4 regions of the Citrobacter sedlakii genome follow, and region 1 is predicted to be linked to each of the others. Evidence: predicted binding sites of a transcription regulator. Region 1 holds the regulator's gene; each other region holds the start of a gene.
The links. Region 1 encodes PhoB, which activates phosphate uptake and scavenging genes when phosphate is short. Its sites were predicted from a motif close to CTGTCATAAAACTGNCNNAT; they were not measured.
Positions count from the first base shown of each region.

Region 2: a site for PhoB is predicted at 2,215-2,234, ahead of pstS (phosphate ABC transporter substrate-binding protein PstS). Genes of this name have one in related genera too.
Region 3: a site for PhoB is predicted at 3,810-3,829, ahead of JY391_RS15625 (PhoX family protein). Genes of this name have one in related genera too.
Region 4: a site for PhoB is predicted at 3,202-3,221, ahead of kdgR (DNA-binding transcriptional regulator KdgR). Genes of this name have one in related genera too.

Region 1 is NZ_CP071070.1:3,469,722-3,477,235, forward strand. It holds gene proY (proline-specific permease ProY) at 1-748, opposite strand, end outside; gene brnQ (branched-chain amino acid transporter carrier protein BrnQ) at 830-2,149, opposite strand; gene phoR (phosphate regulon sensor histidine kinase PhoR) at 2,558-3,853, opposite strand; gene phoB (phosphate response regulator transcription factor PhoB) at 3,905-4,594, opposite strand; gene sbcD (exonuclease subunit SbcD) at 4,784-5,986, shown strand; gene sbcC (exonuclease subunit SbcC) at 5,983-7,514, shown strand, end outside.
Region 2 is NZ_CP071070.1:4,741,107-4,748,620, forward strand. It holds gene glmS (glutamine--fructose-6-phosphate transaminase (isomerizing)) at 175-2,004, shown strand; gene pstS (phosphate ABC transporter substrate-binding protein PstS) at 2,322-3,362, shown strand; gene pstC (phosphate ABC transporter permease PstC) at 3,487-4,446, shown strand; gene pstA (phosphate ABC transporter permease PstA) at 4,446-5,336, shown strand; gene pstB (phosphate ABC transporter ATP-binding protein PstB) at 5,384-6,157, shown strand; gene phoU (phosphate signaling complex protein PhoU) at 6,184-6,909, shown strand; gene yieH (6-phosphogluconate phosphatase) at 6,955-7,514, opposite strand, start outside.
Region 3 is NZ_CP071070.1:3,276,691-3,284,204, reverse strand. It holds gene JY391_RS15640 (coiled-coil domain-containing protein) at 1-136, opposite strand, end outside; gene JY391_RS15635 (YncE family protein) at 437-1,522, shown strand; gene JY391_RS15630 (TonB-dependent receptor) at 1,581-3,764, shown strand; gene JY391_RS15625 (PhoX family protein) at 3,887-5,860, shown strand; gene pheP (phenylalanine transporter) at 5,963-7,357, shown strand; gene JY391_RS15615 (helix-turn-helix domain-containing protein) at 7,430-7,514, opposite strand, start outside.
Region 4 is NZ_CP071070.1:2,714,336-2,721,849, reverse strand. It holds gene prc (carboxy terminal-processing peptidase) at 1-611, shown strand, start outside; gene htpX (protease HtpX) at 804-1,685, shown strand; gene JY391_RS13050 (MFS transporter) at 1,763-3,136, opposite strand; gene kdgR (DNA-binding transcriptional regulator KdgR) at 3,313-4,104, shown strand; gene JY391_RS13040 (YobH family protein) at 4,216-4,455, opposite strand; gene mgrB (PhoP/PhoQ regulatory lipoprotein MgrB) at 4,614-4,757, shown strand; gene JY391_RS13030 (YebO family protein) at 4,832-5,119, shown strand; gene JY391_RS13025 (DUF2627 domain-containing protein) at 5,775-5,891, shown strand; gene cspE (transcription antiterminator/RNA stability regulator CspE) at 5,931-6,140, shown strand; gene ftsI2 (peptidoglycan DD-transpeptidase FtsI2/PBP3(PARA)) at 6,360-7,514, shown strand, end outside.

The DNA of each region.
Region 1 (7,514 bases):
TTCCCACGTAGAACACCAGAATACGCATCGGCACTGAGTTAATCGCGCGCGGGATCGATTTCTCCGGGTCTTTCGCCTCCCCGGCGGTGATACCGATGATCTCAATCCCGCCGTAGGCGAACATCACCATCTGGAGAGACATCACCATGCCCAGCCAGCCGTTGCTGAAAAAGCCGCCATTGCTCCACAGGTTATGAATACCGGTCGGCTGACCGCCGTTGCCAATCCCCCAGATGATAATGCCGAAACCGGCGGCAATCATGATGATAATGGTGGCGACTTTAAAGAAGGAGAACCAGAACTCCAGTTCGCCGAAAACCTTCACGCTCATCAGGTTGATGGCGCAAATCAGCAGCACCACGCTAAGCACCCAGATCCAATGCGGCACCGCCGGGAACCAGACGCCCATATAGATACCGAACGCGGTCACGTCGGCGATGGCGACGATCAGTATTTCAAAACAGTAGGTCCAGCCGGTGATGTAGCCCGCCAGCGGGCCGAGGTTTTCTTGCGCATAGCGCGAAAAGGAACTGGCTGCGGGGTTGTGAACGGACATTTCGCCCAATGCGCGCATAATGATATACGCGGCAACCCCGCCAATAATGTACGCCAGCAGTACGCTTGGCCCCGCCATTTTGATGGCGTCCGCCGAGCCATAGAATAGCCCGGTGCCAATTGCTGAACCCAGTGCCATAAAGCGAATGTGCCGGGTGCTTAGCCCACGCTTTAGCTTGTTATTACTTTCCATCAATTCCTGACCCATCTACACAATAAAAAACCACGGGGTTAAGCAAGATAACCCCGTGGTCAAAACATACTGTCAGCAATCTTAGTGGGCGCTGGAGGTCACCTGCCGACCCGCTGCGCGATCCCAGATAATTGCCAGGACCACTATCACGACGGTGGGCATTAACCACGCCAGTCCCTGTTCCGCCAGCGGTAAACGCTGGGTCCAGGCCGGTAACACGTCGCCGATTGCCGATGCTTTAATCCCGTCAAGGATACCAAAAAGCAGGCTGATAAACATCGCCGGTGCGATAACGCGGGACGAATTATGCCACCATGAGCGGGTAAAACTTAATACAACCAGTGCGATACACGGCGGATAGATCGCCGTCAGCACCGGAATGGAGATCTGAATCAGGTGGCTCAGCCCCAGGTTGGAGACCACCATCGAGAAGCCGCCGAGGATAAACACCAGCGTGCGATACGAAAGCGGGACGTACTGCGCGAAGAACTCCGCACAGGCGCAGGTCAGGCCAACCGCGGTGACCAGACAGGCGATGAAGATCAGGGCCGCCAGCAGCAAGCTCCCCGCGCCGCCGAAGGTATGCTGAACGTATGCATGCAGGATCGCCGCGCCGTTAACGGACTGATCGACCAGCGTCGCGCTGTCTGATCCCAGACGGAACAGCGCCAGATACAACAGCGTCAGACCAATGCCCGCCATCAGGCCAGCCCAAACGGTATAGCGGGTCAGCAGACGCGCTTCGGTCACGCCGCGCGAGCGCGCCGCGTTCACAATCACGATACCAAATACCATCGCGCCCAGCGTATCCATGGTCAGATAGCCGTTCACAAAACCGTTAGAGAACGCCGCGTTTTCATAAGCGTCCATGGCAGTGCTGATAGGGCCAGCCGGCCAGATAATTGCCGCAACGGACAGGACGATCAGCGCGATAATTTTCAGCGGCGCCAGGAAATTCCCTACCGTATCCAGCAGTTTGCCAGGATAGAGCGACACCAGAATAACGAGGGCGAAATAGACCACGCTATAGATAAACAGCGGCATCGCCGAATCGCCGGTCAGCGGCGCGATGCCCACTTCAAACGACACGGTCGCGGTGCGCGGGGTCGCAAACAGTGGTCCAACCGCCAGGTAACAGACGGTTGCCAGCAGGACGCCCGCCACTTTACCGATTGGGGTGCTCAGGCTGTCCACGCCGCCACCCACTTTCGCCAGCGCGATCACGGTCAACACCGGCAGACCCACGGCGGTAATCAGAAAGCCGAAAGCCGCAGTCCAGACGTGCTCGCCCGCCTGCAGACCAACCATTGGTGGAAAGATAATGTTTCCTGCGCCGACGAACAGCGCAAAAGTCATAAAGCCAAGGGCGATAATATCGCGCGATTTTAACTGATGGGTCATAAAGCTTACGGCCTGTGGATGTGGTGTTGATTAAATTAAAATTTTTTACCTTTCCCTACGGGAAGATACAGCGGATTTTTTAAGCAATTCCAGCGGGATATGCTCCTGGGCTGGCGCGGCGAAGAATAGTTTTTCGAATTACCGCCTGAATGCAGTCAGACCGCCAGCATCTGGGGCGCAATTTAAACGCTTATAACGTTTTAAAGCAAGGAGGGATCTAAAAACCGGAACATTATCGCGATATCGAATTCAGAGTTGGCATAAAACACCATTCTTAAGAAAAAGTCATGGCTTATCATGCGAACAAAAAACGACCAGACGTTGCGAAATTTAGTGGACTGTTCTTAACCGCAAACAAAATAAGCCAGCATTCGCTGGCTTATGGAAAGATAGCCTTACGATCGGGCATTAAGCCGATTTTTTGGCAATTAAACGTTCCGGCAGCACAAAACTAAAGCGCGTGCCTTTGCCCAGTTCACTGTCAATCGATAAGCGGCTTTCATGATGATTCACCGCATGTTTAACGATGGCCAGCCCGAGCCCACTGCCGCCGGTTTGCCGCGAACGGGCCTTGTCGACGCGGTAAAAACGCTCGGTCAGACGCGGCAAGTGTTCCGGCGCGATCCCCGGACCATTATCCTCCACGCTGAACGCCGCACCGTGCGGCACAGCGTGCCAACGCACAGTGATGTGGGTTCCTTCCGGCGTATGGTTTACCGCGTTATACACCAGGTTAGAAATCGCGCTACGCAACTGTTCTTCATTCCCCAGCACCTTAAGCTGATTATCGACCTCAAAGCTGAAGGTGTGCTTATTCTGGCTCAGCGTTTGCGCTTCGCGTTCCACCATGCGCAGCATCATCGGCACATCGACCTGCTCATTGAGCAACAGCGTCGGCGAGGCTTCAATCTTCGACAGCGTCAGCAATTGCTTCACCAGTCCTTCCATCCGGAAAGTCTGTTCGCGCATCGTCAGCAACGCTTTCTCGCGCGTGGCCCCTTCCAGCGGCTGTTCGTGCATCATTTCCAGATACCCCTGCAGCACAGTGAGCGGCGTGCGTAGCTCGTGGCTGACGTTGGCAAAGAAGTTGCGTCGCGCCCCTTCAAGCTGATGCATCTGGGTCACGTCCCGGGCGACCATCAGCAACTGCTTGTCGGTATAAGGCATCACGCGAATCTCCAGATGCCGTCCGGTATTGAGCACCAGATTCAGCGGCCGGGTGAAATCACGCGTTTTGAGATAGTGAGTGAACTCAGGATAACGCAGCAAGTTGAGGATATTCTGCCCGTTATCGTCGGGCCAGCGTAGCCCCAGCACCTGTTGCGCCAGGCCGTTACACCAAAAAATTCCGCCCTCTTCGGTGGTTAATACCACCGCATCCGGTAGCGACTCCGCCCCGCTGCGAAAGCGTTTGATCAGGTTTCCCAGTTCACGCCGACGTTTTTTGTTACGCAGCTGCATCTGATGCAGCCCGTACAACAGCGGCTCCCAGCTTCCGCTGCCCGGCGGCGGCGTCATACTGCGGTCAACCCACAGCCACCATGACAGGCGTAACAAATTCCAGAAATGCCAGATGAGCAGTCCCGTTACCGACGCCAACAAAAACCACGGCAGGTAACCAAAAATAGCGCTGAGGATAAAGGCCGGGATACAGCAAAGTATCAGTTCCAGCACCAGCCTTTTCCATGACAGTCTTTCCAGCACGCGTCATACTCCGTTCTGAGCCAGGCCTGCGCCTGGCGCTTGTTTTACCCTTCAGAAGCGGGTTGAAAAACGATACCCTGTCCCACGTACCGTCTGAACCATCCGGTCATGACCGCTGGTTTCCAGCGCCTTGCGCAGACGTCGAATATGCACATCGACCGTGCGATCCTCAACGTAAACGTTAGTGCCCCAGACGTGGTTCAACAACTGTTCACGGCTGTAAACGCGTTCCGGGTGAGTCATAAAGAAGTGCAGTAACTTGAATTCCGTCGGCCCCATATCGAGAGGGTTTTCGCCGGTCATGACGCGGTGGGAGGTCGGGTCCAGGCTCAGCCCCTGCATCTCGATCACCTCTTCCACTGCCATAGGCGAAATGCGGCGCATAACGGCTTTGATACGCGCCACCAGTTCTTTCGGGGAAAACGGCTTGGTTATGTAGTCGTCTGCGCCGGTTTCCAGGCCGCGCACGCGGTCTTCTTCTTCGCCTCTGGCGGTGAGCATCATCACCGGAATATCCCGGGTCATCGCTTCGCGTTTGAGGTGTTTAATAAACTGGAGACCAGAACCGCCAGGCAACATCCAGTCAAGGAGGATCAGATCCGGCCAGGGTTCGTTAAGTTGGTTCACCGCACTGTCATAATCTTCGGCTTCGACAGGCTGAAAGCCATTTTGCTCGAGCACGAAGCAGACCATTTCGCGAATTGGAGCTTCATCTTCTACGACCAGAATACGTCTCGCCATGATTTGCCCTGTTTTAGATAAATTGCTAGTCATCAATGCGGCGTCATTATGCGTCACTTTTATGACAGATTTATGAAAAAGATACCGCAGGCTGATGACAGGTTGTTGATTTATTACAAGCCATACAGGAGATATTACCGTCCGTGAAAAGGTATAATCCCCGCCACGCTTTTTTGCCATGGAACCGTTATGCGCATCTTACACACCTCTGACTGGCATCTTGGACAGAATTTTTACAGCAAAAGCCGCGCCGCTGAGCACCAGGCCTTTCTCGACTGGCTGCTGGCAACGGCGACCGAGCAGCAGGTGGATGCCATTATTGTCGCAGGTGACATTTTTGATACCGGCTCGCCGCCGAGCTACGCCCGCGAACTGTACAACCGTTTTGTCGTCAATTTACAGCAAACTGGCTGTCATCTGGTGGTGCTGGCGGGCAACCATGACTCCGTCGCCACGCTCAACGAGTCCCGCGAAATTCTCGCCTTTCTGAATACCACCGTTGTCGCCAGCGCCGGACACGGTCCACAGCTTCTGCATCGCCGCGACGGAACGCCCGGCGCGGTACTGTGCCCAATTCCCTTTTTACGCCCGCGCGACATCGTTACCAGTCAGGCCGGATTGAGTGGTCTGGAAAAACAGCAGCACCTGCTGAGCGCCATCACCGACTACTATCAGCAACAGTATCAGGCCGCCTGCGCCCTGCGCGGCGAACACACGCTGCCGATTATCGCCACCGGTCACCTGACTACCGTCGGCGCGAGTAAAAGTGACGCGGTGCGTGACATTTATATTGGCACCCTCGATGCGTTTCCCGCGCAAAATTTCCCTCCCGCCGATTATATCGCGCTGGGTCATATCCACCGTGCGCAGCAGATTGGCGGCACCGGGCACATCCGTTACAGCGGCTCCCCCATCGCCCTGAGCTTTGACGAGTGCGGTAAACATAAATGCGTCCATCTGGTGAGCTTTGAAAACGGCAAACTGGCGAGCGTCGACAACCTCACTGTGCCGGTAACACAGCCGCTGGCGGTACTGAAAGGCGATTTCGCCGCTATCACTGAGCAGCTTGAACAGTGGCGTGACGCGCCGCAAACGCCGCCGGTCTGGCTGGATATTGAGATCACCACCGACGAATACCTGCATGATATGCAGCGCAAGATCCAGGCGCTGACCGAAACGTTGCCCGTGGAAGTGCTGCTGGTGCGCCGCAGTCGCGAACAGCGCGAACGTATGCTAAGCAACGAACGACGGGAGACGCTGAGCGAGCTGAGCGTTGACGAGGTGTTTACCCGCCGTCTGGCCCTGGAGGCACTCGACGATCCTCAGCGCCAGCGCCTGATCTCGCTGTTTCACACCACCTTACAGACGCTGTCCGGGGAGGATGACGCATGAAGATTCTCAGCCTGCGCCTGAAAAATCTCAACTCGCTGAAAGGGGAATGGAAGGTAGATTTTACTGCTGAACCCTTCGCCAGTAACGGTCTGTTCGCCATCACCGGCCCCACGGGCGCCGGAAAAACGACGCTGCTGGACGCCATCTGTCTGGCGCTCTACCACGAGACGCCGCGGCTGAATACTGTTTCACAGTCGCAAAACGATCTGATGACCCGCGACACCGCTGAATGTCTGGCGGAAGTGGAATTTGAGGTAAAAGGCGAAGCCTACCGCGCATTCTGGAGCCAGAACCGCGCCCGCAACCAGCCTGACGGCAATTTACAAGCGCCGCGCGTGGAGCTGGCGCGCTGCGCCGACGGGAAAATTCTTGCCGATAAGGTGAAAGATAAGCTTGAGATGACCGCCGACCTGACCGGTCTGGACTACGGACGCTTTACCCGCTCAATGCTGCTCTCTCAGGGACAATTCGCCGCCTTCCTCAATGCTAAACCGAAGGAGCGCGCAGAACTGCTGGAGGAGCTGACCGGGACGGAAATCTACGGACAAATTTCGGCGAAGGTATTTGATCAACACAAAACCGCGCGGGCCGATCTGGAGAAACTTCAGGCGCAGGCCAGCGGCGTCGCGCTGTTAGCGCCTGAGGCGCGACAGGCGCTGAATGAACGTTTGCAGGCGCTCACTGACGAAGAACAACAGCTTGCCGCGCGGCAGTCAACCCTGCAACAGCACCTGAACTGGCTGACGCGGCAGCACGAACTGCACGCGGAAACACAGCGTCGGCAGCAGGCGCTGGAAACAGCGCAAGCGGCATTACAGCAGGCCCAGCCGCAGCTTGCGCCGCTGAACCTGGCGCAGCCAGCCAGAGCGTTACGCCCACACTGGGAACGTATTCAGGAACAATCCGCTATCCTTTCCCGCACCCGCCAGCAGATTCAAGAAGTAAATGCTCGCTTACAAAGTACGCTTACGCTGCGCAGCCGTATTCGCCGCTATGCGCAACAGCAGTCCGCGACGCTGGTAAACGCTCAGCAAACGCTGACGGCCTGGCTTAGCGAACACGATCGCTTCCGCATGTGGAGCAACGAACTGGGCGGCTGGCGGGCGCTGTTTGCCCAGCAGGCCAGCGACGCCGTCCAGCGGGAGAAATGGCGGCAACAGCTGGCGTCAGATACCCGCAAGCGGGAAGCATTGCCGACGCTGACCCTCGCCCTCACGCCAGATGAGGTTACCACAGCGCTGGCCCAGCATGCGCGACAGCGCCCGACTCGCCAGCGCCTGCTGGCGCTGCATGGTCAGCTCGCCCCCAACATTAAGCGTCTGGAGCAGCTTAAGACGCTGATTGCGCAGAATACGCGCACGCTGGCGGAGCAAACCGCGCAACTGGACGCCAGGCGCCAGCAGTATAAAGAGAAAAACCAGCATTACCTCGACGTCAAAACCCTCTGTGAACAGGAAGCGCGAATTAAAGATCTCGAAAGCCAGCGCGCGCTGTTGCAGTCCGGACAGCCCTGTCCGCTTTGCGGCTC
Region 2 (7,514 bases), 1.3 Mb from region 1:
TAAGGATTTCGCATTGTGGCAAAGCGGCAAGCGAATAAGTCAATGGGAGCTTATCTGAGTAAGTGACCATGGCGAAAGCGTGCGGCCAGCACAGCCACGGCGTGAAAGACGAAGGATAAATACAGGTCGAAAGACAACGAGAGGCATAATGCCTGGATTCGGAATCAAAAAAATATGTGTGGAATTGTTGGCGCAATCGCGCAGCGTGATGTAGCTGAAATCCTTCTCGAAGGTTTACGTCGTCTGGAATACCGTGGTTATGATTCTGCGGGTCTGGCGGTAGTGGATGCGGAAGGTCATATGACCCGTCTGCGTCGTCTGGGTAAAGTGCAAATGCTGGCGCAGGCTGCGGAAGAACACCCGCTGCATGGCGGTACCGGCATTGCTCACACCCGCTGGGCAACGCACGGCGAACCTTCAGAAGCAAACGCGCATCCGCATGTTTCTGAACACATTGTGGTGGTGCATAACGGCATCATTGAAAACCATGAACCGCTGCGCGAAACGCTGAAAGCGCGCGGCTACACCTTCGTTTCTGAAACCGACACCGAAGTGATTGCTCACTTAGTGCACTGGGAGCTGGAACAGGGCGGTACGCTGCGGGAAGCGGTCCTGCGGGCGATCCCGCAACTGCGCGGCGCATACGGCACAGTGATCATGGATACCCGCCAGCCGGATACGCTGCTGGCGGCACGCTCGGGTAGCCCGCTGGTGATCGGACTGGGAATGGGCGAAAACTTCATCGCCTCCGATCAGCTGGCGCTGCTGCCCGTGACTCGCCGCTTTATCTTCCTTGAAGAAGGCGATATCGCGGAAGTGACGCGTCGTAGCGTCGCTATTTTTGATAAAACCGGTGCGGATGTGCAGCGCCAGGATATCGAATCCAGTCTGCAATATGACGCGGGTGATAAAGGTATCTACCGCCATTACATGCAGAAAGAGATCTACGAACAGCCGAATGCGATCAAGAACACCCTTACCGGACGTATCAGTCACGGTGAAGTGGATCTGAGCGAGCTGGGACCGAAAGCCAACGAACTGCTGGCGCAGGTTGAGCACATTCAGATCATCGCCTGCGGCACATCTTACAACTCCGGTATGGTTTCTCGTTACTGGTTTGAATCGCTGGCAGGCATTCCTTGCGATGTCGAAATTGCCTCAGAGTTCCGCTATCGCAAATCCGCCGTACGTCGCAACAGCCTGATGATCACCCTGTCGCAGTCGGGCGAAACGGCGGACACGCTGGCTGGCCTGCGCCTGTCGAAAGAGCTGGGCTATCTGGGCTCGCTCGCTATCTGTAACGTGCCGGGGTCATCGCTGGTACGTGAATCGGATCTGGCGATGATGACCAATGCCGGTACTGAAATTGGCGTGGCGTCGACCAAAGCGTTTACCACGCAGTTAACCGTTCTGCTGATGCTGGTGGCGAAACTGGCGCGTCTGAAGGGACTGGATGCCGCTATTGAGCATGACATCGTGCACGGCCTGCAGGCGCTGCCGAGCCGTATTGAGCAGATGTTGTCGCAGGACAAACGCATTGAAGCGCTGGCAGAAGACTTCTCTGACAAGCATCACGCGTTATTCCTGGGGCGCGGCGATCAGTATCCGATTGCGCTGGAAGGCGCGCTGAAGCTGAAAGAGATCTCTTATATCCATGCGGAAGCGTACGCGGCAGGCGAATTGAAGCACGGTCCGCTGGCGCTGATTGACGCGGACATGCCGGTTATTGTGGTGGCTCCGAACAACGAACTGCTGGAAAAACTGAAATCCAACATCGAAGAAGTCCGGGCGCGTGGCGGCCAATTGTATGTTTTCGCCGATCAGGATGCGGGCTTTGTCAGCAGCGACAACATGCACATTATCGAGATGCCGCATGTCGAAGAGGTGATCGCCCCTATCTTCTACACCGTTCCGCTGCAACTGCTGGCATATCACGTGGCGCTGATTAAAGGCACCGACGTGGACCAGCCGCGTAACCTGGCAAAATCGGTTACCGTAGAGTAAAACCAGAATGCCCCGCGAAAGCGGGGCTTTTTTTCTTCATTGTTCTGTTTTTCATCAATTCTCCTGCCGTTTAACTGTGACAAATCGTCATCTTCAGCTATTTTTTTCAGTGTCACAGAAAGAAAATTTTTCTGAAAACAGACTGTCATGTTAATGGCTAACTTACTGAAATATATTGGTTAAATTAACTGGCTTTATGTGAAATTTTCATTGTCATAAAACTGTCATATTTCGTACATTTAACTGTCACCTGTTTGTCCTATTTTGCTCATCGTAGCCACTTAACAATGATTTACGAAAATCTTGCAGGAGACATTATGAAAGTTATGCGTACCACTGTCGCAACTGTTGTCGCCGCGACCTTATCCATGAGCGCTTTCTCTGTATTCGCAGCAGCAAGCCTGACAGGCGCAGGTGCAACTTTTCCTGCGCCGGTGTATGCCAAATGGGCCGATACTTATCAGAAAGAGACCGGTAGTAAGGTTAACTACCAGGGTATCGGCTCCTCCGGTGGTGTTAAACAAATCACAGCAAATACCGTTGATTTCGGTGCTTCTGATGCGCCGTTGTCTGACGAAAAACTGAACCAGGAAGGCCTGTTCCAGTTCCCGACCGTGATCGGCGGCGTGGTGCTGGCGGTAAACATTCCGGGTCTGAAATCGGGTGAACTGGTACTGGATGGTAAAACCCTGGGCGATATCTACCTGGGTAAAATCAAGAAGTGGGATGACGAAGCCATCACCAAACTGAACCCGGGTCTGAAACTGCCTTCGCAGAATATCGCCGTGGTTCGTCGTGCTGACGGTTCCGGTACTTCCTTCGTCTTTACCAGCTACCTGGCGAAAGTGAACGAAGAGTGGAAAACCAAAGTGGGTTCTGGCTCTACCGTGAACTGGCCGACCGGTCTGGGCGGTAAAGGTAACGACGGTATCGCCGCATTTGTACAGCGTCTGCCGGGCTCTATTGGTTACGTTGAGTACGCTTACGCGAAGCAAAACAACCTGGCTTACACCAAGCTGATTTCTGCCGATGGCAAACCGGTTAGTCCGACGGAAGAGAGCTTCTCCAACGCGGCGAAAGGCGCAGACTGGAGCAAATCTTTCGCTCAGGATCTGACGAACCAGAAAGGTGACGATGCGTGGCCAATCACGTCCACCACCTTCATCCTGGTCCACAAAGAGCAGAAGAAACCTGAGCAGGGCGCAGAAGTGTTGAAGTTCTTCGACTGGGCTTACAAAAATGGCGGCAAACAGGCGAACGACCTGGACTACGCCAGCCTGCCAGACAGCGTGGTTGAGCAGATTCGTGCTGCATGGAAGACCAACGTGAAGGACAGCAGCGGTAAAGCGCTGTACTAAATACCCGCATATTGTGAGTCGCAGCGGTATTGGCTGCAGCTCGAATTATTTAGGGTATGGCATTACGTTAGCCAGGAAGCACGATAAAATACGCGCTTCCTGGCCCAAACTTAAAGAGTGATTTATGGCTGCAACCAAGCCTGCTTTTAACCCACCGGGTAAAAAGGGTGACATGATCTTCAGCGCGCTGGTAAAACTGGCTGCGCTGATTGTGCTATTGATGTTGGGTGGCATTATTGTCTCTCTGATCATCTCCTCCTGGCCGAGCATTGAGAAGTTTGGTTTCTCGTTCCTGTGGACCAAAGAATGGGATGCGCCAAACGATATCTACGGCGCGCTGGTGCCGATCTACGGTACGCTGGTGACCTCTTTTATCGCACTGCTGATCGCCGTTCCGGTGAGCTTCGGCATTGCGCTGTTTCTGACAGAACTTGCTCCCAACTGGCTGCGTCGTCCGCTGGGTATCGCCATTGAACTGCTGGCGGCAATCCCCAGTATCGTTTACGGCATGTGGGGGCTGTTTATCTTTGCGCCGCTGTTCGCCACTTACTTCCAGGAGCCGGTCGGCAATATTCTTTCCAACATTCCGTTTGTTGGCGCGCTGTTCTCCGGCCCGGCGTTTGGTATCGGTATCCTCGCGGCAGGCGTGATCCTCGCCATCATGATCATTCCGTACATTGCGGCGGTGATGCGTGACGTATTTGAACAAACCCCGGTAATGATGAAAGAGTCAGCCTACGGCATCGGCTGTACCACCTGGGAAGTTATCTGGCGTATCGTCCTTCCGTTCACCAAAAATGGGGTGATTGGCGGCATTATGCTGGGCTTAGGCCGCGCGCTGGGTGAAACCATGGCGGTGACCTTTATTATCGGTAACACGTACCAGCTCGACAGCGCGTCGCTGTACATGCCTGGCAACAGCATTACCTCTGCGCTGGCGAACGAATTTGCGGAAGCTGAATCCGGTCTGCACGTTGCGGCGCTGATGGAACTGGGCCTGATCCTGTTCGTGATTACCTTTATCGTACTGGCCGCGTCTAAGTTTATGATTATGCGCCTTGCGAAGAACGAGGGGGCACGCTAATGGCTACGCTTGAAATGCAAAATACCGCTGCGCTGGCAGAGTCCCGTCGCAAAATGCAGGCGCGTCGCCGCGTGAAAAACCGTATCGCCCTGACGCTTTCTATGGCAACGATGGCGTTTGGTCTGTTCTGGTTAATCTGGATCCTGATGTCCACCATTACGCGTGGTATCGACGGGATGTCGCTGGCGCTGTTCACCGAAATGACACCGCCGCCGAATACCGCGGGCGGGGGCCTTGCGAACGCCCTGGCGGGTAGCGGTCTGCTGATTCTGTGGGCGACTGTATTCGGCACGCCGTTGGGCATTATGGCGGGGATTTATCTGGCTGAGTATGGTCGTAAATCCTGGCTGGCTGAAGTGATTCGCTTTATTAACGACATTCTGCTTTCCGCTCCGTCTATTGTGGTCGGTCTGTTTGTCTACACCATCGTGGTGGCGCAGATGGAGCACTTCTCCGGCTGGGCTGGCGTAATCGCGCTGGCGCTGCTGCAGGTGCCAATCGTGATCCGTACGACCGAAAACATGCTGAAACTGGTACCGGACAGCCTGCGAGAAGCCGCTTACGCGCTGGGCACGCCGAAATGGAAGATGATTTCGGCGATCACCCTGAAGGCGTCTGTTTCCGGGATCATTACTGGCGTGCTGCTGGCTGTTGCGCGTATCGCCGGTGAAACCGCGCCTCTGCTGTTTACCGCGCTCTCCAACCAGTTCTGGAGCACGGACATGATGCAGCCGATCGCCAACCTGCCGGTGACGATCTTTAAATTTGCGATGAGCCCATTCGCGGAATGGCAGCAACTGGCCTGGGCCGGGGTGCTGATCATCACCCTTTGCGTACTGTTGCTGAACATTCTGGCGCGCGTCATTTTCGCGAAGCAGAAACACGGTTAAATTTTTACGGCGCGGCACATCGCGGCGCCGAATGAGGAAATGAGTCAATGAGTATGGTTGATACTGCCCCGGGTAAGATTCAGGTTCGTGATTTGAACTTCTACTACGGCAAATTCCATGCCCTGAAGAATATCAACCTGGATATCGCGAAGAACCAGGTGACGGCATTCATCGGTCCGTCTGGCTGTGGTAAATCCACGCTGCTGCGTACCTTTAACAAGATGTATTCGCTCTATCCGGAGCAGCGTGCGGAAGGTGAAATTCTGCTGGATGGCGACAACATCCTGACCAATACCCAGGATATCGCCCTGCTGCGTGCGAAAGTGGGGATGGTGTTCCAGAAACCAACGCCGTTCCCGATGTCGATTTATGACAACATCGCCTTTGGCGTGCGTCTGTTTGAGAAACTCTCCCGTGCGGATATGGACGAGCGCGTGCAGTGGGCATTGACCAAGGCCGCATTATGGAACGAAACCAAAGATAAACTTCACCAGAGCGGGTACTCTCTCTCCGGTGGTCAGCAGCAGCGTCTGTGCATTGCACGCGGTATCGCCATTCGCCCGGAAGTGTTGCTGCTGGATGAGCCGTGTTCAGCGCTGGACCCGATCTCAACCGGGCGTATCGAAGAGCTGATCACCGAGCTGAAGCAGGATTACACCGTAGTGATCGTTACTCACAACATGCAGCAGGCTGCACGTTGTTCTGACCACACGGCGTTTATGTACCTGGGCGAGTTGATTGAGTTCAGTAACACGGACGATCTGTTCACTAAGCCCGCGAAGAAACAAACCGAAGATTATATTACTGGCCGCTACGGTTGATTTGCCTTAGTGCATGTGGAGAAACCATGGACAACCTCAATCTTAATAAACACATTTCCGGCCAGTTCAACGCAGAGCTGGAAAGCATTCGCACCCAGGTGATGACCATGGGCGGCATGGTCGAGCAGCAGCTTTCTGATGCGATCACCGCAATGCATAACCAGGACAGCGAACTGGCGAAACGTGTTATCGACGGCGATAAACACGTTAACATGATGGAAGTGGCGATCGACGAGGCCTGCGTGCGCATTATTGCCAAGCGCCAGCCGACGGCGAGCGACCTGCGTCTGGTGATGGCGATCATCAAAACCATCGCCGAGCTGGAGCGTATTGGCGACGTGGCGGACAAAATCTGCCGTACCGCGCTGGAGAAGTTCTCTCAGCAGCACCAGCCTCTGCTGGTGAGTCTGGAGTCACTGGGCCGCCATACCGTGCAGATGCTGCACGACGTGCTGGATGCGTTTGCGCGCATGGACCTTGACGAAGCGGTCCGTATCTACCGTGAAGACAAAAAGGTCGATCAGGAATACGAAGGCATTGTGCGCCAACTAATGACCTACATGATGGAAGATTCACGTACCATTCCGAGCGTCCTGACGGCGCTGTTCTGCGCGCGATCCATTGAGCGTATCGGCGACCGTTGCCAGAATATCTGCGAATACATCTTCTACTTCGTGAAGGGACAGGATTTCCGTCACGTTGGCGGTGACGAACTGGACAAGCTGCTGGCGGGTAAAGATCCGAAAGAGTAAGGTTTAAGGCGGGCGGCGCTTAGCGCTTACCCGCCCTGTTTTCATTTAACGCGTAATATTCCACCCACGCGCTTTCCACAAAGCGGGCAGTTGCGCCAGTTCGGTAAAGGTCGTCACTTTGGGATGTTCGATCGGCTTGTTGTGCGGATCGGCGCAAAAATAGAAAACTTCCATTCCCGCATCAATCCCCGACTGGGCGCCAGCGGATGAATCATCCACCAGAATACAGTTTTCAACGTTAACGTTCATCGCTTTAGCGGCATGTAACATCAAGGCCGGATCGGGCTTCCAGCGTTGAATATCGTAGCCGCTGAACAGTTTTTCCGGGAAATGATGCAACATACCGAGCTTGCCCAGCGAGTGCTGCATTTTGCTTACCGGCCCGTTAGAGACCACGCAGATCGGCACCGTCATCGCATCCAGCAGCGCGTTTGCACCGGCAATAACCTCCAGTTCGGCATCGAAAAGGCGTGCGACCTCGGCGCGATAAACGGGTTCTAAGTCGGCTATTGCCAGCGAAACGCCCTGTTCCTCATTAATGATATCAATGATTTCGTAGAGCTTGACGCCTTTAAAGCGCTTAAACACTTCGTCGAGATCGAGGG
Region 3 (7,514 bases), 190 kb from region 1:
TGGCGAGGGCAATGGCGTAAAGAGCAGGATCGCCAGCCTCTTGTTTTAAATGCACAAGCTGCTGCTGGATAATCTGCTGATCTTCAAGTTCGATAGCGCTTTTAACGATTTCGAGTCGTTTAATGATCTTATTCATGACACCCGTAGCCTGGCATAACCATCCCAAGAATGACGCGATTTAGGTTAAGTCATACTTTTGATATTTATGGAAAAAACAGCAATCTGCATTTTGTGGTCTGTCATGCCTTTTCGTCCAGAATAATTCGCAGAAATTCTCGATTCGCCCATTTTTCGGTGGGACTCCTCACATTCCGAACCCCTGTTTCAAAAAGGGGCTTTTTTAAGCGAAATTTGCTTGCGATGAAAAAGAGAATAAGTATAGTTCTCATTCTCTTTATTATTTTAATGCATTGCCTCTTTCGGTAAGGAACCCGGCATGAAAAAGACCACCACCGTCCTCGCGCTGCTGATCGCGGCGGCGTTAACCGGCTGCGCCACGACGCCGTCGGCCACCGCGACCCCGGCAACGACAGAACATGTGGCCGCGTCAGCGGCTGCGACGGATCTTATTAAGCGCGATCTGGCGGATGGCCTGTACGAAATGGCGCTAAACCCGGCAGGCGATGCGCTGTACGTCGCCAGCGCAGAAGGCTTTAAGGACGTGCAGGGCGGCGTGGTCTATAAGCTGGATGCTAACACTCTGCAAACACTGGGTCGCAGCCATACCGATCTGAAAAACTTCGGTATGGCGATGTCAGCGGAGGGGAAAACGGTTTATGTCACAAATTCGCTGGACGGCGGGCTGAGCGCAATCAATACCGCAGACGGCAAAGTCAAAAACCGGATTCTGTTCCCGGAGCGTAACCCGGAAGGCTTCCCTTACGGCGCCCGTCAGGTGCTACTGCATAACGGACTGCTGTATGTGGGCGCGGTTGCCGATCCGGCAGTGATTTGGGTGGTGGACGCCGGTACGCTGAAGCTGAAAACCCGCATCAAAAACACCGGTAAATGGATGACCGGATTGCACTACTCAGACACCACGCAGCGTATTTATGCCGCGAACGGCGGCGGCGAGATCCTGGTGATCAACCCACGCAATCAGCGCGTCGAGAAGCGCTGGAAGCCACTGGGCGACAAACCGGCTCTGCTGCTGAATATGGCGGAAGATCCGCAAACCGGTCGTCTGTTCGTTACCGACAACTCGAAAGCCAAAACCACGCTGGTGCTGGATATCCACAGCGGCAAAGTGCTGAAGCAACTGGACGTGGGGGATTCCTTAGCCGTGACGTTCAACCCGAAACGTAACGAGATCTACATTACCCAGCGTGAATCCGGAAAATTGCTTAGCCTCAACGCGACCGATTACCGCCTGAAAAAAAGCTGGGATCTGCCGCCGAATCCCAACAGCCTGCTGCTTTCTGCGGATGGTCAGACCCTTTACGTCACCGTAAAGCAAAAATTCAATAAAGACCATTCCACCGACGCGCCGGACAGCGTGGTGCGCATTGCGCTGAACAAATAATAACAAGGCCGGGCAGGATGCTGTCCGGCACCGTTTTTCTTATTTCTATGGCATTCACATGAACAACACCAAAACAGCTCTGGCGCTGACGGTCAGCGCGCTCTCAGTCTCCGCATGGGCGGCAGAAAAGGCGGTTAACCCGGAAGACACCATCGTAGTGCAGGCGGCCACGCGCGGCGACTTCGTTCCCGGCGGCGACACGCCGATGCCCGCGTTTCTTGACGGTCAGGTTGCTAACGGCGGCAGGCTGGGGATGCTCGGTCAGCAGAACGCCATGGACGTGCCGTTCAGCATCATCAGCTACACCGCGAAGCTGGTGGAGGATCAGCAGGCAAAAACCATTGCTGACGTGGTGGCTAACGACGCGGGCGTACAGTACGTTCAGGGGTACGGCAACAGCGCCGAAACCTTCCGCATTCGCGGCCTGAAGTTTGACGGCGATGACATGACCTTTGGCGGACTGTCCGGCGTGCTGCCGCGTCAGGTAGTGGATGCCCAGATGGTCGAGCGCATTGAAATTTTCAAAGGGGCAAATGCCCTGATGAACGGCGCGGCAAGCTCCGGCGTGGGCGGGATGATCAACCTTGAGCCAAAGCATGCGGGCGACGCGCCGCAGGCGAAAGTGGGCGTGGACTACACCTCCGATTCACAGATTGGCGCCACGCTCGATGCAGGCCGTCGCTTTGGCGACAACGACCAGTTCGGCGCGCGCGTGAACCTGGTACACCGCGAAGGTGAAACGACCATTACTGATGACCGCCGCCGTACCACGCTGCTCTCCACCGGTCTGGATTACAAAGGCGACAATTTCCGCACCTCGCTGGATCTGGGCTATCAGAAAAAAACCTTCCACGGCAGCCCGACCAGCGTCAATATCTCCGTGGTCGATTTCATTCCTGCCCCTCCGGACAATAACCGCAATTTCTCGCAGAAGTGGGCCTACAGCGATATCGACAACACGTTCGGGATGTGGCGCAGCGAGTACGACATCACCGACAGCTGGACGGCGTATACCGGTCTCGGCGCGCAGCACGCGCACGAAGAGGGGATCTACAGCGCGCCGAAACTGTTGGACAAGAGCGGCAGGGCCATGGTCAGCCGACTCGACACCAATCGCATTAGCGACACAGTGAGCGGAATGGCTGGCCTTCGCGGGCAGTTCGACACTGGCTTTGTTTCGCACAAGGTGAATGTTGGTTATTCGGCGCAAAGCAAAAACGAAAAGATCGCGTGGAAAATGTCGAAAACGGCGGAAAATCCGTACACCAATATTTATCACAACGGCGGGGTGGCCGCTCCGGACAGCACAAACTCGAACGGGAAGGGGGGAGATTATAGCGACCCCCGGACCAGCGGGCGTACCCGCACACAAGGCTGGTTGCTGAGCGATACGCTGGGCGTATTCGACGACAAACTGTTGTTCACCGTCGGTGCCCGCCATCAGAAGGTGGTGATTCGCGGCTATGACAAAATGACAGGGGCGGAAAACCCCGCTGACGGTTTTGACGGCAGCCGCTGGATGCCAACCTATGGCGTGGTTTATAAACCATGGGAGGAAATCTCGCTCTACGCCAACCATACCGAAGCGCTACAGCCGGGAAAAACTGCGCCCAACACCGCCGTTAACTACGGTCAGAGCACCGGCATCGTTCATTCTAAGCAAAATGAGGTCGGCGTGAAGGCGGACTTTGGCCGCGTGGGCGGCTCGCTGGCGCTGTTTGAGATAAAAATGCCGACGGCCATCCTCGACAGTGAAACCAAACATTACGGGCTGGATGCAGAACAGCGTAACCGCGGCGTGGAGCTGAACGTATTCGGCGAACCGACGCTGGGGCTGCGTCTGAACGCCAGCGCCACCTGGCTGCAGGCAACGCTGACCAAAACCAACAACGGGGTGAATCAGGGGAATGAGGCGATTGGTGTTCCGAACTTCTATGCGGTACTCGGCGCGGAGTATGACATTAAACCGGTTGAAGGGCTTACCGCCACCGCGCGGGTGAATCACTCCGGTTCGCAGTATGCCGATCTGGCCAACAGCAAAAAGCTTAATGACTACACCACGCTGGATCTCGGCGTGCGCTATCGTTTTGCTGTCAACCAGAGTCAGAATCAAATGGTGGTTCGTGCCGGTATTGATAACGTCACCAACGAGAACTACTGGGCCAGCGTGGACGATTCCGGCACCTATATCACGCAGGGCGAACCGCGAACCTTTAAGGTTTCGGTGGGCTACGAGTTCTGAGGTTCCACCTCGTTATCCGGGGCAGGGATGCCCCAACTCCTCTCATTGTTATAAAAATGTAACAAAAGCTTCTTACACTGTTCGCCAACTCCTTACCTCTTGGCCAATGACAGGAAGCCGCTATGGGCAGACCCCTCAAATCCGTTTTTAAAAAAGAACATCGTGACGATATCAACAACCGCAGCGCTAACCCGGTATTCTCTGAGGTGGCGGAGGTATTTCTCTCCCGTCGCCGTTTTTTACAGGCGGGCGCCGTTGCGGGAGCTGCCGTTTCATTCCCCTTTCTGATCAAACCCGAAAATGCCGTTGCCGCGGTATCGAAGCCTTCCGCGCTGGCCAAGGCCGTGTCGCTTGGGTTTACCAGTATCGCTGTCTCAACGGAAGACACGGTAAGGGTACCGGAAGGCTATATTGCCCGCCCGTTCTATCGCTGGGGTGACCCGACGGGGATCAAAAACAGTATGCCGGCATTTAAGCCGGATGCCAGCAACACCACGGACGAACAGGCCGTGCAGGCGGGCATGCACCACGACGGCATGGCGTGGTTCAGTCTGCCGCAGGGGGGGCAAAACCCGGAGCATGGCCTGCTGGCGATGAACCATGAATACATCGACAACGGAATGCTGTTTACCGACGGTACGGCGAACTGGAGTCTCGACAAAGCCCGCAAAGGGCAGAACGCGATGGGCGTGTCGGTGGTGGAAGTGAAAAAAACGGGCGGCGAATGGCAGGTGGTTCGACCGTCTTCCCTGGCCCGCCGCATTACCGTGAATACGCCAATGCAGCTTACCGGCCCGGCGCGGCATCAGGACTTAATGAAAACTGCCGCCGACCCGCAGGGGGAACGCGTGCTGGGCACGATGCAAAACTGCGCCAACGGCCATACGCCGTGGGGCACCTATCTCACCTGCGAGGAGAACTGGTCGGATATTTTTGTCAAAAAAGCCGACCTCAACCCGCTGGAAAAACGCTACGGCATCAGCGACAGCGATGAATCCTACCGCTGGAACGAGGTGGATGACCGCTTCAGCGTCGATAAAACCCCTAACGAGCCCAACCGTTTCGGCTGGGTGGTAGAAATTGATCCCTACGATCCCACCTCCACGCCGCGCAAGCATACCGCTTTGGGCCGCTTCAAGCATGAGGGCGCTGCCGTCACGCTCGCCGCCGATAACCGCGTGGTGGTCTACATGGGGGACGATCAGAAGTTTGAGTACATCTATAAATTCGTCTCGGACAAAAAATACGATCCCGCGAACCGTGAAGCCAATATGAACCTGCTGACGTCCGGCACGCTGTACGTTGCCCGGTTCAACGAGGAGGGGAGCGGCGACTGGCTGCCGCTGGTCTTCGGGCAAAATGGGCTGGATAAAAGCAACGGCTTCGAAAGCCAGGGCGATCTGCTGATTAAAACCCGCCTCGCGGCCGACGTGGTGGGGGCGACGAAAATGGATCGCCCCGAGTGGATAGCGGTCGATCCGCACGCCAGCGGCAGCGTCTACTGTACGCTCACCAACAACAGCGATCGCGGTAAAGAGGGCAAGGCGCCGGTCGATGCCGCCAACCCGCGCGCCAACAACGTGTTTGGTCATATTATGCACTGGCACGAAGAGGGAGCAGACCCTGCTGCCGCCCGCTTCAAGTGGGATATCCTGGTCATGGCAGGACGCACCGACGGCGACGATCCTAAGTCTAAAGGCTCCATGCAGGGCGCGGCGTTCGGCAGCCCGGATGGGCTGTCGTTCGATCACCAGGGCGTCCTGTGGATCCAGACCGACGTCTCCTCCAGCACCATCAATAAGAAAGCGTACGAGGGGATGGGCAATAACCAGATGGTGGCAACCATTCCGGGCACCAATGAGTATCGCCGCTTCCTGACCGGCCCGCGCGGGTGCGAAATCACCGGCATTGCATTTACGCCGGACAACCGCACGCTGTTTATTAACATTCAGCATCCGGGAGAGGGCGGGGATGATATTACCGATCCGGCCAATCCGCGCGCCGTTTCTAACTGGCCTGACGCCAGCCCGAACGGCCGCCCACGATCGTCAACGGTGGTGATTACCAAAGCGGACGGTGGGATCATCGGGTCGTAACGTTTATCCGCCGGGCGCATGCGGTAGCCCGGCGTTAAACTTGCTACCTCCAGCATGAAGTGTTAAAACGTGCCCCTTCTAAAAAAGAGACAGGGGTAGGGCGTGAAAGACGCGTCATCCGCTTCAGGCCGTGGTTGCGCTGAAGCCGCGTCGGATCAGAATCCGACGCTGCAACGTGGTTTGCAAAATCGACATATTCAGTTAATTGCCCTTGGCGGCGCGATCGGTACCGGGCTGTTTCTCGGTATCGGCCCCGCCATTCAGATGGCCGGCCCGGCGGTTCTGCTGGGTTACGGTATCGCCGGGATCATCGCCTTCCTGATCATGCGCCAGCTCGGCGAGATGGTCGTTGAAGAGCCGGTGTCAGGCTCGTTCGCTCACTTTGCGTATAAATACTGGGGCCCGTTCGCAGGCTTCCTTTCCGGCTGGAACTACTGGGTAATGTTTGTGCTGGTGGGCATGGCCGAGCTGACCGCCGCAGGCATCTATATGCAGTACTGGCTGCCGGACGTGCCGACATGGATTTGGGCCGCGGCCTTCTTCATCATTATTAACGCCGTTAACCTCGTGAACGTGCGCCTGTATGGCGAAACCGAGTTCTGGTTCGCGCTGATCAAGGTGCTGGCGATTATCGGCATGATCGGCTTTGGCCTGTGGCTGCTGTTCTCCGGCCACGGCGGCGAGCGGGCGACCCTCGACAATCTGTGGCAGCACGGCGGCTTCCTGGCGACCGGCTGGAAAGGGCTGATCCTCTCGCTGGCGGTGATCATGTTCTCCTTCGGCGGGCTGGAGCTGATTGGCATCACCGCAGCCGAAGCGCGCGACCCGCACAAAAGCATACCGAAAGCGGTCAACCAGGTGGTGTACCGTATTCTGCTGTTCTATATCGGCTCGCTGGTCGTTCTGCTGGCGCTCTATCCGTGGGTGGAGGTGAAATCCGACAGCAGCCCGTTCGTGATGATTTTCCACGATCTGAACAGCAACGTGGTGGCGTCGGCGCTGAACTTCGTTATCCTGGTGGCGTCGCTGTCGGTGTATAACAGCGGGGTGTACTCCAACAGCCGAATGCTGTTTGGTCTTTCGGTGCAGGGTAACGCGCCGAAATTCCTCACCCGCGTCAGCCGTCGCGGCGTGCCGGTCAATTCGCTGTTCCTTTCCGGCGCGATTACCTCGCTGGTGGTGTTGATCAACTACCTGCTGCCGAAAGAGGCCTTTGGTCTGCTGATGGCGCTGGTTGTCGCCACGCTGCTGCTGAACTGGATCATGATCTGCCTGGCGCACCTGCGCTTTCGCGCCGCCATGCGCCGCAAGGGACGCGAGACGCAGTTTAAAGCGCTGCTCTATCCGGCGGGGAACTATATCTGTATCGCGTTCCTGGCGCTGATCCTGGTGCTGATGTGCACCATGGATGAGATGCGTCTGTCAGCGATGCTGCTGCCGGTGTGGGTGGTGTTCCTGTTTGTGGCGTTTAAGCTGCTGCGTCGTAAGGCACAGTAACGACAGGCCTGGCCCGATGGTATTGGCGCGCCATTGGGTCGAGACCTGGCTTCAGGAAATTCGCATCTTCGATTAATAATCGTCAGGCAATTTATGGATGTGCGTCAAAATGCCGCGTTTGATTTCGATGAAGCCGCCAGTACGTAAGTCGCCTAAT
Region 4 (7,514 bases), 760 kb from region 1:
TTCAGCAATATCGTTCCCTGAACCGTATTTACGATCAAATGCTGCGTCCGGAATGGCCCGCGCTGGGCTCGGTGCAGTATACGATCCAGAAATTCTACCGCGTGAACGGCGGCAGTACCCAGCGCAAAGGGGTAACGCCGGATATCATCATGCCGACAGGTAATGAAGAGACGGAAACCGGTGAGAAATTCGAAGATAACGCACTGCCGTGGGATAGCATTGATGCGGCAACTTATGTGAAGTCAGACGATCTCAAACCGTTCGGACCCGCGTTGCTGAAAGCGCACAATGCCCGTATCGCCAGCGATCCTGAGTTCCAGTACATCATGAAGGACATTGCCCGTTTCAATGCTATGAAGGATAAACGCAATATCGTTTCTCTCAATTATGCTCAGCGTGAAAAAGAGAATAATGAAGATGATGCGTTGCGTCTGGCGCGGATCAACGATCGGTTTACGCGTGAAGGCAAACCGGTGTTGAAGAAACTGGACGATCTGCCGAAAGATTACCAGGAACCGGATCCGTATCTTGATGAAACCGTGAAAATCGCGCTGGATCTGGCGCGCCTCGAAAAAGAGAAGCCCGCAGAACAGCCCGCTCCCGCCAAATAACCCCACACAGGCACAAGAAATTGTGCCTGTTTTTTTAACACTCGCAGCAGGACGTCAGCCAACGGCAACAAAATGTAAAGTTGTGTCTTTCTGGTGACTTACCGCCCGCTGATGCTTGAAAATAACCATACAACCCATACGATGTGGGTAATCGCATAGTGCGTTTTGTTAAGTTGAGGTTAAAAGAAAATTATGATGCGAATCGCGCTCTTCCTGTTAACGAACCTGGCCGTCATGGTTGTGTTCGGTCTGGTGTTAAGTCTGACAGGAATTCAGTCGAGCAGCGTACAGGGCCTGATGATCATGGCGCTGCTGTTCGGTTTTGGTGGTTCCTTCATCTCTCTGCTGATGTCCAAATGGATGGCGTTGCGTTCCGTGGGCGGAGAAGTGATTGAGCAACCGCGCAATGAAAGAGAACGCTGGCTGTTAAACACCGTCGAAACGCAGGCGCGTCAGGCGGGTATCGCCATGCCGCAGGTGGCTATTTACCATGCGCCGGATATTAACGCCTTTGCGACCGGTGCGCGCCGTGACGCGTCGCTGGTGGCGGTCAGTACTGGCCTGCTGCAAAACATGAGTCCGGACGAAGCCGAAGCGGTCATTGCGCACGAAATTAGCCATATCGCCAATGGTGACATGGTGACAATGACCCTGATTCAGGGGGTCGTGAACACCTTTGTTATCTTTATTTCGCGTATTCTGGCGCAGATCGCCGCAGGTTTTCTTGGCGGCAACCGCGACGAGGGTGAGGGTAGCAACGGCAACCCGATGATCTACTTCGTGGTGGCGATGGTTCTGGAGCTGGTCTTCGGTATTCTGGCAAGCATTATCACCATGTGGTTCTCCCGTCACCGTGAATTCCATGCCGACGCGGGCTCTGCGAAGCTGGTCGGGCGTGAAAAAATGATTGCCGCATTACAGCGTCTGAAAACCAGCTATGAACCGCAGGAAGCATCCAGCATGATGGCGTTTTGCATTAACGGTAAGGGCAAGTCCCTGAGCGAACTGTTTATGACGCACCCGCCGCTGGATAAACGTATCGAAGCGCTGCGCAGTGGCGCATACCTGAAGTAAGACATGATGTCCGGTGGCGCTGACGCTTCCCGGACATCATGGTTGAATCTGAATGCGCGTCTTTTGACGCGCATTTTTTACGCCTGCGAACGAGGTTGAGTGATGCGTAACCCACTCACCACGGCCGCCACCGACGCCAGAATACCGGCTGCCAGCAGGGAAACGTGCGTGCCGTTATCACCGAAATGGTTGAGCATAAGGGCAACCAATGCCGCGCCCGTACTTTGTCCCAGCAGACGTGCTGTTCCCAGCATACCGCTCGCGCCGCCGCTGCGTTCGCGCGGGGCTGACGTGATAATGGTGTGATTGTTTGGCGACTGGAACAGTCCAAAACCCGCCCCGCATAAAATCATCGGCCAGATGATATTAAAGTCGGACGGCGCAGAAGGCAGCAACACCAGCGCGAACAGGCCGCATGCCATCACCACCATGCCCATCGCGCCAAGTAATCCGGCGTGAACACGCTCGATCAGATACCCCGCCAGCGGGGCCATCACCATTGTGGCCAGCGGCCAGGGGGTCAACAGCAAGCCGGTTTCCACTTCACTACGTCCCAGAACCGTTTGCAGATAAAAAGGCAGGGAGACCATTGCCAGCATTTGAGCGCAGAAAGAGCAGATGGATGTGCCAATCGACAGGGAAAAAAGCGGAATACGCAGCAGATCGACCGGCAACAGCGGCACAGGAAGGGCCAGCTGTCGACGGATAAATAAGTAACCTACCATCATCAGCGCCACCAGCTCCGCGGTAATTAACGTCAGCGATTGTCCTTGTGCAAAACCACTGAGGGCCGTGATTAACAGACCAAACGTCAAGGCATTCATGATCGCGCTCGGGAGATCGAAGCGTGGTTTATTCTCCCGCGGCGCGTTGGGCGGCAGATAGCGGATTGCCAGCAGCAGGGCGATAATGCCCAGCGGGACATTAATTAAAAACAGCCACTTCCATGATGAGATGGAGAGGATGGCGGCGGCAATGGTGGGGCCAGCGGCAGACGAGACGGCGACAATAAACGAGTTAATCCCCATTCCGCGTCCCAGATGGCGCTGAGGGTAGATCAGACGGATGAGCGCCGTATTGACGCTCATTAACGCCGCGCCACCGAAACCCTGCGCCACACGCGCCACGGTGAGCATCTGTAACGAGTCGGAAAGCGCGCAGAAAAGCGAAGCCAGCAGAAAGACCACCAGTCCGCATTTGTAAATACGGCGATAGCCAAACATATCGCCAAGAAAAGACAGTGACAGTAACGAAACGACAATCGCGATTTGGTAAGCGTTAACCACCCAGATAGACCTGGCGGCAGAAGCCTGGAGATCGGTGGCGATGGTGGGCAACGCCACATTAGCGATCGCGCCATCAAGCACGGCCATTGAGATCCCGATGACGATGGTGAAAATAGCACCGTAGCGCTGCGGAAGCGGCAGACCGTCGGCCTGTGATTTATTCATATGGTTGATAGTTTTTGCGAGGAGTATGATCAGGGTAGCGATTTTAGCACTGATATTCAGGCCTTATGTCGCAGATTTGTAACGAAGTAAGCAAAGATGGATTGCGGCCGCCTGGCGCTGAAATTATAATAAAAACTCGTTCTGATTTTTATAAAACACTCGTAATGAGGTGATAAATGGCTAACGCAGATCTGGATAAACAGCCCGATTCTGTATCTTCCGTGCTAAAGGTTTTTGGCATTTTGCAGGCGCTGGGAGAAGAGCGTGAAATAGGAATTACCGAGCTGTCTCAGCGCGTCATGATGTCAAAGAGCACCGTTTATCGCTTTTTGCAGACCATGAAAACCCTGGGCTATGTGGCGCAGGAAGGCGAATCAGAGAAGTATTCTCTGACGCTCAAACTGTTTGAACTGGGCGCGCGTGCGTTGCAAAACGTCGATCTTATCCGCAGCGCCGATATCCAGATGCGAGAACTTTCCCGTCTGACCAAAGAGACGGTGCACCTGGGGGCGCTGGATGAAGACAGCATCGTTTACATCCATAAAATCGACTCCATGTACAATCTGCGCATGTACTCCCGAATTGGCCGCCGTAACCCGCTGTACAGTACCGCGATTGGTAAAGTCCTGCTGGCCTGGCGCGACCGTGAGGAAGTGAAGCAAATTCTTGACGGCGTTGAGTATAAACGCAGCACCGAACGTACCATCACCACCACGGAAGCGTTGCTGCCGCTGCTGGATAAGGTGCGCGAGCAGGGCTACGGCGAAGACAATGAAGAACAGGAAGAAGGATTGCGCTGCATCGGGGTGCCGGTATTCGACCGTTTTGGCGTAGTGATCGCGGGTCTCAGCATTTCTTTCCCGACCCTACGTTTCTCTGAAGAACGCTTGCACGAGTATGTTGAAATGCTGCATACCGCCGCACGTAAAATCTCTGAACAAATGGGCTATAACGACTATCCGTTTTGACAATCTACGGAATGAGATGACGCGTTAACGCAACGCGAGGCGTGACAAGAAATACAGGGGCAAATCGTTCCTGTATTTCTTATTTGCTTCCTCTCCCGCTTCGGCAGAAGATTAATTATTATCCACCACCACTGCGCTTTTGCGTAGCAGCGGGCAGTTCGTTAAACCAATGATGCCGCTATCAGAATGAATATATTGCGCAGTCGCCGTGCCGCGGGCCGTTAAGTATTTACACTGCAGGCCCAATCCGGCTGCGTTCTCCTGGCTGCCTATCAGCACACCATACCCACTCAGTAACAGGCCAATCCAGACCAGCGCAAGCAAAACAATAGCGCGAACAATCAAACGCATTATGACCTCTTTTCTTTTGTTGGTGAGACTGAGCTTAACGGCTACAACTATTGAAACAAGTGAATGATTCCTAAAAGATGCTATTGTCGCTACAGTTAGCCCCGGTTTAAGTAGCGCATGGTAATTTAGCGCCATAAGGTGTTGAAGCGGAGAGTGGAGTGAAAAAGTTTCGATGGGTCATTCTGGTCGTTGTTGTACTCGTGTGCCTGCTGCTGTGGGCTCAGGTGTTCAACCTCATGTGCGATCAGGATGTTCAATTCTTCAATGGAATTTGCGCCATCAATAAATTTATCCCCTGGTGATGCCATTTTCGCATCCGTTGATTTCCTTCCTCTGGCGCGGTGGTAGAATAGCGCGTCTATTGTGAGGTGGTGAAATGAACGAAGTTGTAAATTCTGGCGTGCTCAATTTTGCGTCATTGATTGTATCGGTGGGGGTTCTGGTTGTCGGTCTGGTGCTGTGGTTCTTCGTTAACCGCGCCAGTTCTCGAACAAACGAGCAGATAGAACTGCTTGAAGCGTTACTGGAACAACAGAAGCGGCAAAATGCATTGCTGCGCCGCCTCTGTGAAGCCAACGAACCGGAGAAAACCACGGAAGCGCCAAAAGCAGTGAACGACGCAAAAGAGGATGATGGCATCATCCGTCTTGTTGCAGAGCGTTAATCCAGCGGTAAGAACGGGAGTGACGTTGCCTGCCATCGCGTCACTCCTGCATGTCGCTTTTGCAGGCGCACTTTATTTGTGCATTCCCCACCGCTTCGTTATATCCCTTTTTCCTCGTTCTATTAAACTGTTATCGTGCGCTGTCTCGGTATTATATTTTCTTAACCGGGAATAACGCGTTGGTTTTCGTTATGTGATAACGATCGTTTTTATTTTTATCGAAACGTTTCTCTCCCTTTTTTTGTGCATTGTCATCATTCTTTCATTAAATTAGTGCATAAGAAGAGAAGAAAACCCGGCAGGGTAAAATGTTTTGGAATTTATGCAACCCGACATTTTTGCGTTGAAACAATTTATGCATAACAAAGCAGAATTTGTGAAAACGCCGTAAACCAACAAAATGATCGGGGATAAGCTGGCGGTTCTGAAACTCCTGGTCTATGGTTAACAAGTCCTTGTTGCGCAACCGATCCGGCGAAGGTGCTGGAACGCCGTGGGAATATAACGATACGCGTGTTGACGCATAACTGTGCAGATACACCTTATCGTCTCGTGAGATTTGTGCGACGGATCGAGACACGTTTAAAAATGGCTTGCCATAATTAACGTTGTATGTGATAACACGTTTTGGGTTAAACGAGGTACAGTTCTGTTTATGTGTGGCATTTTCAGTAAAGAAGTCCTGAGTAAACACGTTGTCGTTGAATACCGCTTCTCTGCCGAACCTTATATTAGTGCCTCATGCAGTAATGTCTCAGTTTCATCTAGGTAATGCCTGCGGGCAAAGAAAACACTCTAAGGAATTTTGCAAATGGCAAAGATTAAAGGTCAAGTTAAGTGGTTCAACGAGTCTAAAGGTTTTGGCTTTATTACTCCGGCAGACGGCAGCAAAGATGTGTTTGTACACTTCTCCGCTATCCAGGGTAATGGCTTCAAAACTCTGGCTGAAGGCCAGAACGTTGAGTTCGAAATTCAGGACGGCCAGAAAGGCCCGGCTGCTGTTAACGTAACCGCTATCTGATCGACACCACTGATTTGAAGCGCTCGCGCGCATCACACTCAGATTTAAAGCCTCGCGAATGCGGGGCTTTTTAATTCATAATCCTTCAAAATATTTCAAAACCCTCATCCGTTAGTGGTTTGTTGCAAAGCCGCGACATTATTAGCATTGTTCCCCCCGCTTTCCTGCCGGATTTCTCGTTAAATCAATCACCTGAAAAGAATGAAAGCCGGAGTACAGGTGAAAAAGAAAAATGAAGGGGCGGCGAGAAACTTCACGCCAGCGCGCTTCGCGCTCCTCTGTCTCGCCATATTGCTCAGTCTTGGGCTGCTGCTGGGGCGGGTGGCATGGCTACAAATTGTGACGCCCGACACGCTGGTAAAACAAGAAGATATGCGTTCGTTACGCCATGTGACCACGGCTTCGCCGCGCGGGATGATAACCGACCGGGAAGGTCGTCCGCTGGCGGTCAGCGTTCCGGTCAACGCCGTCTGGGCGGATCCGAAAACGCTGATCGGCAAGGGTGGGGTAGGATATAACGAACGCTGGCAGGCGCTGGCAAAAATGCTGCATCTTTCGCTGAGTACGCTGGCGGCCCGGGTCAATCGCGATCCGTCCAGCCGCTTTCTTTATCTCGCCCGTCAGGTCTCGCCGCAGCAGGCGCAGTGGATCGATAAGCTTAATCTGCCAGGGATCAATTTGCGCGAAGAATCCCGTCGTTTTTATCCCGCAGGTCACGTCGCGGCGAATCTCATCGGCTTTACCAATATCGACGGCCAGGGCATCGAAGGCGTGGAGAAAAGTTTTAACGCGCAGCTGATGGGCAAACCGGGGTCGCGCCTGGTGCGAAAAGATAAGTTTGGTCATGTGATTGAGAACATTACTGAAGTCAGTCCAGTCCCGGCGCACAATTTGCAGCTCAGTATCGATGAGCGGTTGCAAACCGTAACGGAAGACGCGCTGGATAACGCCGTCACCTGGAACAAAGCGGAGTCGGGGGCCGCTATTTTAGTGAGCATTGCCACCGGCGAGGTGCTGGCGATGGCGAACTACCCGGACTTTAACCCGAACAATCGTGACGGCGCGGTGCTGGATGATTTCCGTAATCGTGCCATCAGCGACACCTTTGAGCCGGGGTCGACGGTGAAGCCGCTGGTCATTATGACGGCGTTGCAGCAGGACATAGTGCAGCCGGACAGTGTCATTGATACCCATCCGTTTACCCTCGATGGACATCGCATACGCGACGTAGGATTTTACCCGGAGCTTACGCTGACCGGTATTTTACAGAAGTCGAGTGATACCGGCGTGTCGCATTTATCATTGGCGATGCCGGTTCAGAGGCTGATCGATACCTATAAAAACTTTGGCTTCGGTCAACCGACAGGGCTGGGA